Regions from separate parts of the Paenibacillus sp. FSL L8-0435 genome, predicted to be linked through region 1. Evidence: riboswitches for the same ligand, from Rfam matches in the RefSeq annotation. Region 1 holds a riboswitch; each other region holds the start of a gene.
The links. A riboswitch is a leader RNA that binds a small molecule or an ion and turns the genes downstream of it on or off. The one in region 1 is predicted to bind S-adenosylmethionine.
Positions count from the first base shown of each region.

Region 2: another riboswitch for S-adenosylmethionine. It lies ahead of NST33_RS25745 (methionine ABC transporter ATP-binding protein); the one in region 1 lies ahead of metA (homoserine O-succinyltransferase).
Region 3: another riboswitch for S-adenosylmethionine. It lies ahead of mmuP (S-methylmethionine permease); the one in region 1 lies ahead of metA (homoserine O-succinyltransferase).

Region 1 covers NZ_CP150185.1:1,910,319-1,916,031, forward strand. The annotation lists gene NST33_RS08800 (ROK family protein) at 1-745, shown strand, start outside; gene NST33_RS08805 (HRDC domain-containing protein) at 923-1,924, shown strand; gene corA (magnesium/cobalt transporter CorA) at 1,995-2,930, opposite strand; SAM riboswitch class I at 3,382-3,505, shown strand; gene metA (homoserine O-succinyltransferase) at 3,741-4,658, shown strand; gene NST33_RS08820 (PLP-dependent transferase) at 4,683-5,713, shown strand, end outside.
Region 2 covers NZ_CP150185.1:5,784,695-5,790,407, forward strand. The annotation lists gene NST33_RS25730 (DUF2167 domain-containing protein) at 1-722, shown strand, start outside; gene NST33_RS25735 (MetQ/NlpA family ABC transporter substrate-binding protein) at 842-1,681, opposite strand; gene NST33_RS25740 (methionine ABC transporter permease) at 1,755-2,414, opposite strand; gene NST33_RS25745 (methionine ABC transporter ATP-binding protein) at 2,415-3,449, opposite strand; SAM riboswitch class I at 3,576-3,717, opposite strand; gene NST33_RS25750 (Cthe_2314 family HEPN domain-containing protein) at 3,854-4,570, opposite strand; gene NST33_RS25755 (heme A synthase) at 4,764-5,702, opposite strand.
Region 3 covers NZ_CP150185.1:6,096,310-6,102,022, reverse strand. The annotation lists gene NST33_RS27170 (PAS domain-containing methyl-accepting chemotaxis protein) at 1-163, shown strand, start outside; gene NST33_RS27165 (spore germination protein) at 313-2,025, shown strand; gene NST33_RS27160 (GerAB/ArcD/ProY family transporter) at 2,060-3,160, shown strand; gene NST33_RS27155 (Ger(x)C family spore germination protein) at 3,157-4,365, shown strand; SAM riboswitch class I at 4,436-4,537, shown strand; gene mmuP (S-methylmethionine permease) at 4,630-5,713, shown strand, end outside.

The DNA.
Region 1 (5,713 bases):
ATTTTTTGAAGGCAAAGGCATTAAAGCTCTGGGTGTAGGTTCATTCGGTCCGATTGATCCGATTGAAGGAAGCCCAACATATGGCTATATCACAACAACACCAAAACCACATTGGGGACAGTATAACGTGATTGGCAAGCTCAAGGAGCATTTTGATGTACCGATGACATTTGATACGGATGTGAATGGTGCGGCACTTGGAGAAGCAACTTGGGGCGCTGCACAAGGTCTTGAGAGCTGTCTGTATATCACTGTGGGTACAGGTATTGGTGCAGGTGCTGTGGTTGGCGGTAAAATGGTCCATGGCTTGTCACATCCAGAGATGGGACATATCATTGTACGCAGACATCCAGAGGATACATACGAAGGTTTCTGTCCGTATCATGGTGACTGCCTCGAAGGTCTTGCAGCAGGACCAGCCATTAACAAACGTTGGGAGCAACCGGCTTATGAACTGCCTGCAGATCATAAAGCTTGGGAGATCGAAGCGCATTACCTGGCGCACGCACTGATGAACTATGTCCTGATTCTCTCTCCGCAGAAAATCGTCATGGGTGGCGGAGTAATGAAGCAGGAGCATTTGTTCCCGATGGTGCGTAGCAAACTGCAGGAGTTGCTGGCAGGGTACGTTCAGCATCCGGCGCTTCAATCCGACATTGACCAGTATGTTGTGTCACCAGGACTTGGAGACAATGCAGGTCTGTGTGGTTCGCTGGCGCTTGCCAAGTTGGCATTGAATAAATAGGTCATTAAGGGATTGACGAATTTTACCATTGTGGTATGATATGGGCAACAGCATAGTACGGTTAATGAGGAAGCACCTCTCTTGCATGGATTTTGCAGGAGGGGTGTTTTTTTGTGCTGCCTGTAGGTAGCGTAACTAACCCGTATAGGCTGAAATGTTAAAGGGAGGGAACAGAAAATGGAAGTCATTTTCATGAACAGATTGTCCAAAATGTCAGATCAGAATGCAGAGTATGCACAGCTATGGATTGGGGAGGAGGAAGATAGTTGGCAGCTGGGATGGAGCCGCTACGAGGAAGGAGAGCGTGAGGACAGCATCTGGTATGAAGGGACTTCTTGGGAGGAGTTGCTTCATATTTACCGTCTTCAGCTTGCCATACAGATGAGTGAGGGGTACCGACCGCAGTTGCAGGGATTATTTCATGAGAATGATGATCTGAAATCACGCAGTTATGGTGGACAGCGCCTCCATTGTTACAGTGAGTTATACGGCAATGAGCAATTATATACGGATCTGTGCACATGGCGCAGGAAGAGAGCTGTGTCTGACCGGAAGGCACCGTATTTTGTTGCAACAAATCGTCTGCTGCGCTTGATCAGTGCCTTCGTTCCGCAATCGCTGGATGAACTGATGCAACTGCCGGGCGTAGGAGAGAGCAAAGCGACTGAGTATGGTACGGAATGGATGGAGATTACAAGCGGATTGGAGCGTTCAACGACATTCCCGCTGGACTGGGTATATACGGCGCTGAAGGAAGAAGAGTATGAGAGTTGGTTATACAAGCAGAGAGAGCAGAAGTACAAGCAGGAACTGGATAAGTTCACCACGCGCAAGCAGGTGCTTGAAGGCATGAAGGAAGGATATACGTTAGAAGAGATTGTTAATCGATCCGGATTATCCCGACGCGAATTGATTGAGCTGTTGGAGACACTGGATCTGGAAGGTTATGACACCGATTGTCTTCTTGATGTGGAGCTGGCAGTGATGCCAGAGAACGAACAAGAGGCCGTATGGAGTGCGTATGAGGAGCTGGGAGATACGTTCCTGAAGCCAGTATTACATAAGGTGTATGGAGGAGAGAAACCCGATGGAGGAAGTCTGGAACAGGTCTATGAAAGACTGCGCATGATTCGAATCCGCTTTCGTCGGCACGCAGAGACAGAGAAGAATGTTGGTTAATGATCAGAAATGAAAAAAGACGAGGCGTTTCTCCCGGAGGAGCGCTTCGTCTTTGTTATTTCATATGAGTTCATACCCAGTCTTTCTTGCGGAAAATGAAGAACATGCTCAGGCCCAGGGTAACCATCAGGCCAATCACAACAAAATAGCTGTATTTCCAGTTAAGCTCTGGCATATTCGTAAAGTTCATGCCGTATATACCCGTAATGACCGTCAGCGGCATGAAGACCGTGGTAATGGCGGTAAATACACGCATGATCTCATTCGCCCGGTTCGCAATACTGGATTGGTAGGCTTCTCGCAAGTTTCCCATCAGGTCGCGATAAGTCTCAAAGGTTTCAGAGATTTTTACAGCATTCTCATAGATGTCACTGAAATACTTTTGCAGTTGATCATCGATGAGACGCAGATCTTTTTTGTTTAGGGTGTTAATGACCTCTTTCTGAGGTCCAAGCACTTTTTTCAGCCACAGGATCTCACTGCGCAGCCCGATAATCTCATTCAGATGTGACTTTTTGGTGTGCATCAGAATGTCTTCCTCAAGCTTCTCGATCCGTGCTTCAATTCGGTCACCTACGGTGAAATAATTATCAACAATCAAGTCAACCAGCAAATACAGCAGACGATCCGGTGTACTGATTTCCTGTTCCCACAGGATTGGTTTCAGTGTGCGCAATTCGCTGACCTTTTGCTTGGTAACACTAATAATGAAATGTCTGCCGAGAAACAGGTTGACCGCACGTAGAAATATCTCTTCATCATCGAAACGGATGCTATTAATCACAATAAAATAATGGTTCTCATAAATTTCAATCTTCGGACGTTGTTCTTCATCACTAAGACAGTCTTCCACAGCCAGATCATGCATCAAGAACAGCGGCTGAAGTACCGCCAAATCGTCTACGTCTGCATCAATCCAGTAAAATCCTTCCGCTGGTGGAGTCAGCGCCTGCTGAATGTCGTCCACCGGAATAAATACACCGTTGTTTACCAACCGGATTTTCATCGTTAATCTACTCCTTCTGCACCCGCCAACTTGGCGGATATTATCATTATGGGCGCAAAAAGAACAAATCAGCCGGTCGGCAGCGGAGCCTGGAGATCAGGGCTGCGTTCACTATATACTCAAACGGAAGTCACGTCCCGCTGCCGGCATGCTGATGTCAATTCTCTATGCAGTTTGTCGGAATTCGGCTGCCAGTCAGGCCTCGGGTCGCCATCCATTTAATATGTCACCTCTCACATAAGGGTTTATAACACCTTGTTTAGTATACCGCTGGTACAAGGTGCTTTCAAGCGCAAAAATGTGTCTATTTCGCGCCCTGAGGCAGTGTATGACAACGGATGATGAACGGTTCCGATCTGGGAAGCAGACATCGAACTGCATCTTGACGTGAGGGCATTAATGTAATAAAGTAGACGGTGAACCATATTTAATTACAATCTAATACAGCGAAATCTTATCAAGAGTAGGTGGAGGGACTGGCCCGATGAAACCCGGCAACCGGCGGTATACCGCACGGTGCTAATTCTTGCAGCGACTAAGTGTCAAGTGGCACTGTTGTAACTGAGAGATGAGAGAGGCGCATATCTTTTTTACATATGACCTTTCTCGAAATCCGAGGAAGGTCTTTGTTATATGCCCCGACTTCTCAGCAGTGATTTTCGCTAAGGAACTTGAGGTTGTTTGTAACGTTGGATGAAAGAGCAATTCAATGTTTTTACAAGCTCAAGGCAGTCTATAACTGTATTGATGTGAAGACATCAAGCCAGGGGTGGCTGCATCTATCTATGCACAAGGAGGAGTTAGATTTATATGCCAATCAAAATACCCGATACTCTACCAGCAAAAGAAGTACTTGAAGGAGAGAATATCTTCGTCATGGATGAAACTTCTGCATATCAGCAGGATATTCGTCCACTCCGTATCGCTATATTAAACCTGATGCCCACAAAGGAAACGACCGAAACACAATTGCTTCGTCTGGTGGGAAACACGCCTATTCAGGTGGATGTCGTTCTCGTACATCCCAAATCCCATACGTCGAAGAATACGTCTCAGGAGTATTTGGATCTGTTCTATAAAACCTTTGATGAGATTGAGCACCGCCGTTTCGATGGAATGATCATTACGGGTGCACCGGTGGAACAGATGGATTTCGAAGACGTGAACTATTGGAATGAAATCCAGGAAATCTTCGAATGGACCAAAACCAATGTGACTTCAACCCTCCACATATGCTGGGCTTCCCAGGCGGGTTTATACCATCATTTTGACGTACCCAAGGTTGCACTTGATGAGAAGTGTTTTGGGGTTTTCCCACATACCATCAATAAACCACATGTTCCGTTGTTGCGTGGGTTCGATGAAGTATTCAACGTTCCACATTCCCGTCATACGGAAGTGAGACGCGAAGATATTGAAAAGAATGAGAATTTAGAGATTTTGGCTGAATCCGAGGAAGCGGGGATTTTCCTGGTTGCTACCAAAGACGGCAAACAGATTTTTGCCACAGGACATGCCGAGTATGACCCGTTCTCATTAAAATGGGAGTATGACCGGGATGCAGCCAAAGGGTTGGATATCGCATTGCCTAGACATTATTATCCGAATGACGACCCTTCCCGTGTGCCACCGGCTACTTGGCGCGCTCATGCCAACTTATTATTCTCTAACTGGCTCAATTACTATGTGTATCAAGAAACACCTTACGATATTGGCCCGCAAATCTAATCGAGATTACAGGAGGATGCAGCAATGGAAGACAACAACAAGTTGAAAATCGAAAGCCGCTTAGCACAAATTGGGTCCATCAATGAACCGGTAACAGGCGCCATTAACTTTCCGATCTATCAATCCACTGCGTTTCGCCACCCGAAGCTTGGACAAAGCACGGGGTTTGATTATATTCGTACGACTAATCCAACACGTAAAGTATTGGAAGAAGCCGCCGCAGCGCTGGAGTCCGGTGATGCAGGGTTTGCCTGTAGCTCGGGAATGGCCGCGTTGCAAACGATCTTTGCCATGTTTGGTCAAGGGGATCATCTGATTGTATCGCTGGATCTGTATGGTGGAACCTATCGTCTGCTGGAACGTATTCTGTCCCGTTTCGGCGTAACTGCTAGTTATGTGGATACGAATGACCTTGCAGCACTGGAGAAGGTTCGTCAGCCGAATACCAGAGCTGTATTTATTGAGACACCAACCAATCCACTGATGATGATCACCGATGTGGAAGCCGTTGCTTCCTGGGCGAAAGGTTACAACCTGTTGACCATTGTTGACAACACGTTGTTGACTCCATTTTTCCAACGTCCGATTGAACTGGGTGCCGATATCATCATTCATAGCGCTACCAAATATCTGGGTGGACACAATGATGTGCTCGCCGGACTAATTATTACCAAAGGTGAGGCATTATCTGCAGAGATGGCGTTCCTGCATAATTCCATTGGAGCGGTATTATCTCCAAGTGACTCCTACCAGTTGATGAAAGGTATGAAAACGCTGGCTCTTCGCATGGAGCGTCATGAGCACAATGCACTTACGATTGCTAAATACTTGCTTGAGCACCCAGCGGTGGTTGAAGTGTATCATCCAGGCCTATCCGATCATCCGGGGTATGAGATACAGAACAAACAATCCACGGGTAACACAGGTATCTTCTCTTTCAAAGTGAAGGATGCACGTTATGTTGAACCGTTGCTGCGTCATATCAAACTCATTGCTTTTGCCGAAAGTCTCGGCGGAGTTGAATCACTCATGACTTATCCGGCAGTACAGACTCA
Region 2 (5,713 bases), 3.2 Mb from region 1:
GTGAATTCGGCTCGTGGTATGTTGTGTTTGAGTACGTGAAAACAGGTCATATCCATGATGACGATCAGAATTTGAGTGCCGAAGAACTATTAAGCAGTTATATCCGAGGCACAGAAGAAGATAACAGAGAACTTGATCCTGAATATAGAACGTACATAACGGGGTGGGAAATCGAACCGGCATATGACAGTACCAAACATCAGTTGGTTTACTCCCTTGGTTTCAAGAACGCTGATCAGCAAGCCATGGTCAATTACAATGTAAAGCTCCTGACGCGTGAAGGGTACATTACAGCCATTCTGGTTACAGATACGGCTAACTTTCAACAGAGCCGCCAGGCATTCGAGGAAACTGTCCTTAATCAAATTAGTATCAATGCAGGATATACCTACGAGGAGTACAATGCTTCGACTGACAAAACATCCACCATAGGGCTCAACAGTCTTCTGATGGGCGGGATCGGGTACACGGCTTCCCAGAAATTCAGTGCTCTTCTTTTGCTCAAAAAAGGATGGGCTTTGATCCTGGTTGTCCTTCTTGGGCTAATCGGTTGGATCAGATACAAGATCAAAAGCTCACACGCAGAAGAAGAAACACTCTCTCCCTCCGAGAGGACGTACCTGCAAGAAGCAGATGAGCAGCAGTATGCTGATCAGAATGAATTATCCTATTACCGCCAATCTGGACATCACTCTAGCGCTGATAAACCGGAAAAACTCTGACTTAAGTTGATCCCCACGTCAGCACCCACTTAGGAAACATAAAATAAGCCGTATATCTCTTCTGGAGAGATATACGGCTTATTGTTAATAGCTTCACATCATATCATACATATTGTGAATTATTCAGTTGCAGGTTCAACTGCACCTTTATAACGTTCTTTGATGAATGTTTTCACTTCTTCGGAGTGCAAAGCAGCAGCCAGTTTTTGGATTGCATCTGCATCCTTGTTGTCCTCACGGGAAACGAGGATGTTTGCGTATGGGTTACCTTGCAGATCTTCGATCAGCAAAGCATCATTAGCCGGATTCAGGTTCGCTTCAAGCGCATAGTTAGCGTTGATGAATACCAGATCCGCTTCATCCAATTGACGAGGCATCATGGCTGCATCCAGCTCGATGATATCCAGGTTCTTCGGATTGGCTGTGATATCTTGAATCGTAGATGAAATATTTGTGTTGTCTTTCAGCGTAATAATACCTTCCTTCGCGAGCAGCAACAGTGCACGTCCACCATTGGATGGGTCATTTGGAATTGCTACTTTTGCGCCGTCAGCCAATTCATCCAAAGACTTAATCTTCTTGGAGTATCCACCAAAAGGTTCAACATGAACAGGTGTTACAGAAACGAGGTTGAATCCACGTTCTTTATTCTCTGTGTCCAGGTAAGGCTGATGCTGGAAGAAGTTTGCATCCAATTTTTTGTCAGCAAGTTGCTGGTTAGGTTGTACATAGTCATTAAATGTAACGACTTGCAAACGAATACCTTGTGCTTCCAGTTCAGGCTTGATGCTTTCCAGAATCTCTGCATGTGGTGTAGGTGAAGCTCCAACTTTCAATTCAACCGTGCGTGGTGCACCTGCTGAATTGTCTGCGCCGCTATCCGAGTCCTTGTTGTTTCCGCAAGCTGCGAGAACCGCAATCAACATAAGACTAAGTAAAGCAAAAGACCATTTTTTCATGTGTAAAACCCCTTCTCTAATCATTTTTCATGTGGCATCCGCATAAATGCATATCCATCATGTTATCTATGTGTTATTTCCTGGTGAAAAATGTAACCAAGCGATCTCCAGCCATCTGGAGAATTTGCACTAGAATGATCATCGACACTACGGATATAATCATGATTTCATTTTGATAACGATAATACCCATAGTTGATTGCCAGCGTTCCCAGTCCTCCACCACCAACCATGCCCGCCATCGCCGTGTAAGAGACAAGCGTAACAATGGTAATGGTAATCCCAGCAACCAAACCAGGTAATGCTTCAGGCAGTAATACCCGTCTTACAATCTGTCCGGTCGATGCACCCATCGACTGTGCCGCTTCAATGACACCCCGATCAACTTCTCGCAACGTCGTCTCCACCAATCGAGCAAAGTAAGGAGCTGCTGAAATAACTAATGGTGGTATAACCCCTAACACACCTGTAGCAGTACCGACGAGTGAACGAGTGAATGGAATAAGAGCAACAATTAATATGATAAATGGGACTGAGCGCAAAATATTCACAATCAAGGACAATATAATGTACACCGTCCGTGATTTGATCGAAGCAGATCGGGCTGTCATGAACAGCAGAACTCCGAGCGGCAAACCAAAGATAACGGTAAATAAGCCTGATACACCCAAAATTTGCAGTGTCTCAATGGAGGCTTTACCAACCTCTTCCCAGCGAACTGTTGAAAAATCCATCTAACGAAGCACCTCCACATCAAGTCCCTCAGCGGTTAGTTCTGATATCGTCCGATCAATCGCATTTGAATCACCCTCGAACCGAACGGTCAGCTGTCCATAAGGAACCTGTTTAATCGTAGAGATCGTTCCTTGCAGGATGGCAAAATCCACTCCCGTTTTACGTACCGTTCTGGACAAAATCGCTTCATATGTTTTGTTACCCAGAAAAGATATCTTCACAAGTTTGGAAGCAACACCTGCCTGCAATTCAACGCCTGCATTCGCCAGAGCGGTCTCTTCCAGAGCAAGTCCAGCTTCATGGTCACGCATCATGAAGTCCCGCGTAATCGCATGTTGCGGCTTCAGGAACACATCTGTTACAGGTCCCTGTTCCACAATGCCACCTTGATGAATGACAGCCACCTTGTCACAGATGTTCTGAATGACATGCATCTCATGTGTAATCAGTACAATCGTGAGGTTGTACTTTTCATTAATGTCGAGTAATAACTTCAGGATTGAATTTGTCGTCTGCGGATCAAGTGCTGAAGTAGCCTCATCACAGAGAAGTACATTCGGATCACTTGCAAGTGCTCTCGCAATCCCTACACGTTGTTTCTGGCCACCTGATAATTGAGCCGGATATTTGCTGCTATGGTGCTCCAGACCAACCAGTGCCAGCATTTCCTTCACTTTGCGATCAATGGCTTCCTTGGGTGTATTCACAAGCTTTAATGGAAAAGCTACATTGTCATATACCGTTGCCGAGGATAACAGATTAAAGTGTTGAAAAATCATCCCGATTTTGCGTCTCTGTTGCTGCAATTCGGTTTTGCTCAGTTCAGTCAGGTTGATTCCGTCAACCCATACTTCACCCTCCGTAGGCCGTTCCAGCAAATTAATACAGCGAATCAATGTGCTTTTGCCCGCTCCGGAATGGCCAATCACTCCGTAGATTTCGCCCTTTTGGATGCTTAAATTCAGCTCGGACAACGCTGTTGTAGATTTTGCCCCTTTGCCGTACGTTTTCGTTAAACCTTTTAATTCAATCAATCGCACTTGCCCCTTTCCAACCACCTACATGTATCTTTACCCGATCTAAAGGAAAACTCCCCTTAAAGTACAAAAAAAGAGCCCTTTGCAGATACAAAGAGGGCTCTTTACGTGAAAGAATATACCTTCTCATCTGCCAAAATCGTGTCTCGCACCATTTTGTAGGAATTAGCACCTAACATCTATAACGAATGATACATGTATCATGTCGTTACAAATCGGTTGCCGGGCTTCATCGGGCCTGTCCCTCCGCCGCTCTCGATAAGAAATATGTTGTTGTAGGATTTTATAAGTTCATGTAGTTTATGCTTTATAATGTGAACGTAACTTTTGAAATATCAGTTCAATCTTTGTCACTGTAACATTCTAATTGAAACTCAGTATATTCCAAGTATTCCGATTTGTCAAAGGGAATTATTTCTTTTCCATATTTTGTTGATATAACTATAAGAGGCTGTTAACGTTTCACAGACCATATCCACGCCCTGACGCATTTCCTGCACATGCTGATTCAGATCCTCCAATTTCACTTTACCTTGCAGGGTCTGATGTAACTGCCACAGGTCATCGTGCATTTCTGAGTTCATGTAGTGAATTTCCATATTACGTCGTTTGCGCAGCTTGCTCATCGGTTCACGATAAGAGTCCTTGATCTGTATTAATTGCAACGCAAGATCATGATGCTCCCTCGCATAATCGAACTGCCTTAATACCGTAAAATAAGAAAAATGCGCTTTGGTATTGGAAGTATTCAGCTGGAATATTTCATTTAATACCGTGCCCACTTTATCCAGAATGGCAAAGCAGCGGATAAAGCCATCTTTGTAGAAATACACATATCGGGCATACTCGGCTTTTTCAGTCGGCGTCATATCGTCCGTTGAACCTGCAACGACCTTTTTGCGAAAATGAGCAGCAGCGAAACAGCTTTGCTCCAGTTCATCCAGTGAGGAGATGAGTCCCTGCGTCCACACATACAGCTTCCGATAGTCATGCGTGGGATCATGGTCCACATGCATTTGTCGCTGAAATAACTCAAGCGTAAGTGCCATTGCATCCATCGCTGCCTTCAATTTACCTTCGTTTATACGTGGTTTTTCCCCCAACAACGTTCGCAGCATATCTAACCTCCTCTTTTCCAAATCAACAAGAATTCATCACCGTAAACGTAACACATCATCCATTCCGTGTAATTGCTGCTTGCCATAGGTTGCCCTGATCTCCCTGACATCAAACAAAGTCCACCTGTCCAATGATGTACATCACTGGATGGTGAACTTTCATGTTTAGCCCACAAGAATGGAGAGCTATATCTTAGAATCGATTAACCGGGCGATGCAGCTTGTACACCAGGAAACTCATATACGTTAATACTCCGAACAATAGGGCGATATCCAGCATATGAGCAAGAGCTACGAACATGTATACTTCCGGACGGTTCATTGTCACCATCATGAAAATACCAATGACTACTTGCATTAGAATAAGAACAACGGATATCACACCAAGAGTACGCATTTCCTTATTGTCCGGATGATTACGGTAAGCGAAGTGACCCAGGATTGCGATAACAATCACGAGCGACGCAGCTGCTGCACGGTGAGCAAAAGCAACCGCTACCCCACCTGAAAGCTCAGGAATAATCTGCCCGTTACAGAGCGGAAATCCGGAACATCCGCCGGCAGAATCCGTGTGGCTCACAAATGCACCCGTGTATACCACGAGATATGTGTAAATGGTGGAGAACCAGACCAGATTCCTGAATTTTTTAGTGACCCGAGGGTATTTATTCAGGCGCTCCAATCCACCATCTTTGGCCTCCTGCCTTATGCCCAGCGCCATCATTAGGGAACTGGCAAAAGCAATCAGTGCAAAGCCGAAATGCAGTGCCATGACTGCTGAAGATTGGGAGAAGACGACGGCAAAAGCCCCCATGATTCCCTGGACGATAACAAATACCAGAGTTAAGAAAGAGAACAATTGCAGGTCACGGCGTGACTTGCCAAACCGCAGAAAAGCCACAAACGAGGCAATGGACAACAGTCCAGCCAGTGCACTTACAGCGCGATGGGAATATTCAATGAGTGAAGCCACAGTATGTGCGGGAACGAGTTTTCCGTTACATAAAGGCCATTCCGTTCCGCAGCCAAGGCCCGATTCCGTTTTGGTTACAATGCCTCCACCAAAAGTGGCCAGAAACATGACAAGACAGGTTAATACGGTTAACCATTTAAACAAAGTTAAGTGTTTCAATTTTTTCTCAC
Region 3 (5,713 bases), 2.9 Mb from region 1:
AACAAAGGAGATAGGTAATATCACAGGCGGTACCAAAAAAGTAGAAGAATATGTCGAGCAGAGCCAGAAGCAGATTGAGATCGCTCTGAATGATTTTACAGCAATTGCTGCATCGGCTCACTTGTTGGATGCCAAAGCGGAGCATGTGACCAGAATCGTATAAGAATATATAGTAATAGCGGTTCCTTACACAGGAACCGTTTTTTTTGTCGTTCAGTACACAAAAAAACGGGAATTATTGTGATCAAACGGGGACACAATACTTGGGAATACCTGCAGCTTCATCATGCAGAGAAATGTTGGGGTGGGAACATGTGGTCAACAATTGTATCCTACGTGCCGGATTGGACCATATGGATTCAGGCATTCTTGGTCCTTATCATACCGATCGGCATTACAGTAACCATGCGGTGGATCAATGCCGCCATTAAGCGTGGAACCTTCTCTCGTTCCGAGAAACCCTCCATATCCTCGAAAGATATTTCTCCTGCTACCGCGGGTCAGGGTCAGGGAACCGAAACAGGCCAATATGCCAATATTAAATTAACCGGCAAGTACAATACGGATCTGACCAGTGTAAGAGAAAGCTTTGGTCAAAATGCTGATGTTCACATTCGGGAATTTACCATTAGAGGTACCAATACAAGGGCAGCTGTCATATATACCGAAGGCCTGGTAGATCAAGACTTAATCGATGATCACCTGATTACACCGTTAATGTTGGAAGGCGTTCCAGAGCTTAAGCGGGAGGGGTTCCTGCATCCGGATAATGCGCATTTACTGTCGGCCTACCTGCAAGAGCAATTACTACCTGTCAGTCTGGTTGAGGAGACCAAGTCCCTCCAAGAGGTCGCAGTTGGCGTGCTTTTTGGCAAAAATGCACTGTTGGTCGATGGATTGCCGGGGGCTCTGTTAATTGGAGCTCATAAGATCAAAACACGTGGTGTGAATGAACCGGTGTCAGAGGGGTTGCTCCGTGGCCCCCGAATTGGTTTTACTGAACAGTTAAGTGATAACACAGGTATTTTACGTCGGTATGGTAGTGATCAGAGCCTCTTTATTCAGAAGTATGAAGTAGGTTCACGGATCAAGAAAGATTTGGCTGTTGCCTATATTCAGGATATTGCTGATCCTAATCTCGTGGCGGAAGTCCAAAAGCGAATTGAAGAGATGGATATGGATTCCATGTTGGAATCTGGGTATGTTGAACAGCTCATCGAAGACAATACGCTCAGTCCGTTTCAACAAGTGTTGAATACAGAAAGACCAGACCGGGTGATGGGTGCTTTACTGGAAGGGCGAGTGGCTATTTTATTGGATGGGACGCCATTTGTCTTAATTGTGCCAGTGTCGTTTAGCATGTTGCTCCAATCTCCCGAGGATTATTATGAACGATGGATTCCTGGAACATTCCTGCGAATGCTGCGCTTTATGTCCGCCATGCTGGCCTTGCTCGCTCCTGCGCTCTATATCTCTTTTATCTCGTTCCATCCGGGACTTATCCCAACCAAGCTGGTATTGACGATCATTGAAACGCGGACGGGAGTGCCGTTTCCTTCAATCATCGAAGTACTGATCATGGAACTTTCGATCGAGATATTGAGGGAGGCTGGCATTCGTTTACCTAAGCCGATTGCACCCTCGCTAGGTATCGTTGGAGGTCTGATTATCGGCCAGGCAGCCGTACAGGCAGGAATTATAAGCCAATTCCTGGTCATCGTTGTTGCGGTTACCGCCATATCCTCCTTTACGATCCCTGTCTATAGTGCCGGCATCACACTGCGAATTCTGCGATTTGCTGCCATGTTTAGCGCAGCTGTACTCGGATTGTTTGGCGTGGTTATGTTCTTTCTCCTTATATGTACCCATCTTGCGAGACTCTCGAGCTTTGGCCTACCTTATGTTGCACCGGCCGTTCCTTATCACTTTGGGGAATGGAAGGATTTCTTTATCCGTGCTCCGCTAAATATGATGAGGAAGCGTCCCGAGATGTCTAATCCAATAGATAAAGACCGCAAAAAATAAATCAAGCAAATCACGAGGTATGAGGTGGGATGAAGTGAACGGTTCTGAAGGAAATATTAGCACAAGGCAGGCCGTCGTAGTTATTGTTAATTACATGCTTGGCGCTGGGATCCTGACCCTCCCCCGAACGACGAGTAAAGCTGTCGGAACACCGGATGTCTGGATCTCCATCATTCTGTCGGGACTGATTATCACGGGTGTCGGAATTATTCTGGTTACCCTGTGTCGCAGATTTCCGGAGAAAACAGTGTTCCAGTTCACCCGTGAGATTACGGGGAGCTGGATTGCTTACATATTGGGATTCGCCATGATTATGTACTTTATGGTGATTGCCGCATTCGAAATCAGGGTCATGGCTGAAGTGACAGGCATGTATTTGCTAGAGCGTACTCCGACATGGGCCATTGTGATGGTGTTTATGTGGATTGGCATATATTTGATCTCCGGCGGACTTGCTGTTATTGTGCGTGTATTTGAGATTATTTTGCCGATTACACTGATTATATTTGTGATTGAAATTTTGCTTAGTAATCAGTTATTTGAGATCGGCAATCTGAGACCCGTACTCGGAGAGGGTATCATGCCAGTCCTCAAAGGTTTGAAACCTTCGTTGCTGGCTTACACGGGGTACGAAGTCATGTTTGTCATGACTGCTTATATGAAAAATCCCAAAAAGAGCAATGTAGCCATGAGCTGGGGCATCATCATATCGACTATGATTTATCTGATTACTGTTGTGATGGTTGTAGGCAGTCTGTCACTCGACGGCATCAAAACACGTACTTGGCCCACGCTCGATCTGGTTAGAAGCTTCGAGATTCAAGGTTTGATCTTTGAACGGTTCGAATCCCTGCTACTGGTCATCTGGATTATGCAGATCTTCTCGAGTTTCACGATCACACACTATTGCGCTTCGGTGGGCATTCGGGATTTATTTCGTACGAAGAAGATCAAGGTCATTATGTACGCCTTTCTGCCAGTAATATATCTAACAGCATTAATGCCGAAAACCGTGGATGAAACTTTTGCACTGGGTGATATGTTGGGCAATCTATCCGTGCTTCTTTTTGCCATTTTACCTCTGTTGCTGCTGTTAATAAGTCTGATTCGCAAAAAGGGAGGCAAGCAAGCATGATTCGTATTTTTATGCTTTTACGTGTAGCCTTTGCTTTGTCCGTTCTTCTGGTAATATCCGGATGCTGGAGCAGTAGGGAGATCGAGGAACTAAGTGTCTATGTTGGTCTCGGGATCGATATCGCGAAAGAAACAGAATTTGAGAAGGACATCGCTGCCCAGGGAGGAAAGTATCCAAAGAATAATTATATAACGGCTACCGTGCAGATTGCTCCCGGGACGGGCGGTTCGAACAGTAAACAGGGCGGACAATCCGGTTCACCTGCTTCGGGAAAGACTTCCTATTCCAATGAACAGCTTACTGGAGATTCGTTGCTGCAAATCTTTCGTCAGTTTGCACTAAGGCGAGACCGTCCACTTATCGGACATCATCTAAAGGTCATCGTTGTCTCCAAGGATATTGCCAAAAAGTATGGTCTGGACCAGCTGCTGGATTTTGTACTTCGGGATAACGATATTCGTCCAAATTGTCTGGTGCTGATAAGTCATCATCGCGCCGTGGATGTCCTGACTTCGGATGATCCCTCTCGGATTCCAGCATTTTATCTAACAGGAATTACCGGTAATTCATACTTGTCCAACAAAATCCTTGACCCTGTTTTGCTCTCCAAATTAGATGCCCAAATGCAATCTGGTTCCAGTTTCTTGCTCCAGAATGTACTGTACTCCAATGGAGAGGGCAAGTTCTCAGGTGGCAGCATATTCGATGGGAAAACAACCAAGTTTATTGGAGAACTAAGTCAAACGGATCTGGAAGGTTTATCGTGGCTCAGGCCTAAGGAAAGAGGAGGCGTCTTGAAGACTTACAACAAAGAGGGATTCACTGTTGTATATGAAATGAAAAAGAAGAAAACAAAAGTAATTCCCAAGGTTGTTGGCAATGATATTTCATTCCATGTAAAGACCGAATCCGAAGGCTGGTTAATGGAGGATTGGCGTGCTCCCGAAAGAGAGGAAAAAGGGGCTTATCGCGGGGAACTGGAAAAAGAATTTGCTGAACTGGCGGAACAACAGATTCGTCAGGTGTTATACAAGCTGCAGCATACCTACAAAGTGGATGTTGCGGATTTTCGGGATAGCTTACGTATTAAAGAGCCCAAAACATGGAAGAAAGTCAAAGATGATTGGGATAACATTTTTAGTACCGTGCCAATTACGTACGATGTGAAGATTAGCATTACCAATCCGGGATCATCCACCGAATAGCGATGTGTTTCATTTATGATTTAAATGTTGACACATTCATGATAGATCGCTATATTTATAAAAAATCATTTTCTTATCCAGAGAGGTGGAGGGACTGGCCCTTAGAAACCTCAGCAACAGATCTGAAGGATACTGTGCTAATTCCAGCGGGTGAAAGCCTGATAGATAGGAGCGTTTGTTTTTATTTGTCAGTAACGGCGCACTCTTTAGGCAGAGTGGGTCTTTTTTGTTTTTTCTGGATGAAGAAGTAGGGGAGCAGCAGGTATGGAGAACAACAACGACAAAGGGCATTTTCAGCGGAAAATGCAGGCACGGCATGTGGTCATGCTCTCTCTCGGAGGAGTTATTGGAACGGGATTATTCCTCAGCTCAGGTTACACCATTCAGCAAGCGGGACCACTGGGTACCATTCTGTCCTATCTGATCGGAGCCATCGTTGTATATCTGGTGATGCTCTGTCTTGGTGAACTGTCTGTTCATATGCCAGAGACGGGAGCATTTCATAGTTATGCAGCCAAATATATCGGACCAGCAACAGGCTACACGGTGGCTTGGTTATACTGGTTAACCTGGACTGTTGCGCTTGGCTCCGAATTCACAGCCGCCGGATTGCTGATGCAGCGCTGGTTCCCATCGGTGAACGTATGGATATGGAGCGCGCTCTTTGCCCTGATGATCTTTCTGTTTAACGCTTTAACGGTGAAATTATTTGCGGAATCCGAGTTCTGGTTCTCATCTGTAAAAGTAGTGACTATCGTAATCTTCATTATTATCGGTGGCGCAGCCATGTTTGGGTTCATTCCGATGGCGGATGCTGAACCAGCGCCGTTTCTATCGAACATTACCGCATCCGGGTGGTTCCCTCATGGGGCTACAGCGATATTGATGACCATGCTTGCTGTAAACTTTGCCTTCTCAGGCACCGAATTAATCGGCATTGCTGCCGGTGAGACGGAGAACCCGGAAAAGACGATACCGAAGGCTATTCATACAACGCTGTGGCGTTTAGTTATTTTCTTCATCGGAACGATCATTATCTTGTCGGCCTTACTGCCCATGTCGGATGCCAGTGTACTGGAAAGTCCGTTTGTAGCGGTAATGGAACGGGTGGGTGTACCCTATGCAGCAGACATTATGAACTTTGTTATTCTGACGGCGATTCTCTCTGCTGCCAATTCGGGCTTGTATGCATCTTCACGGATGCTCTGGTCTTTGGCTGACAAAAGAACGATCTCTCCGTGGTTTGCCAAATTGACCAAAAGTGGGGTACCACTGAATGCACTTCTGATCAGCATGGTAGGTGGTGCGCTGGCCTTGCTGTCCAGCATCATTGCGCCAGGTACCGTAT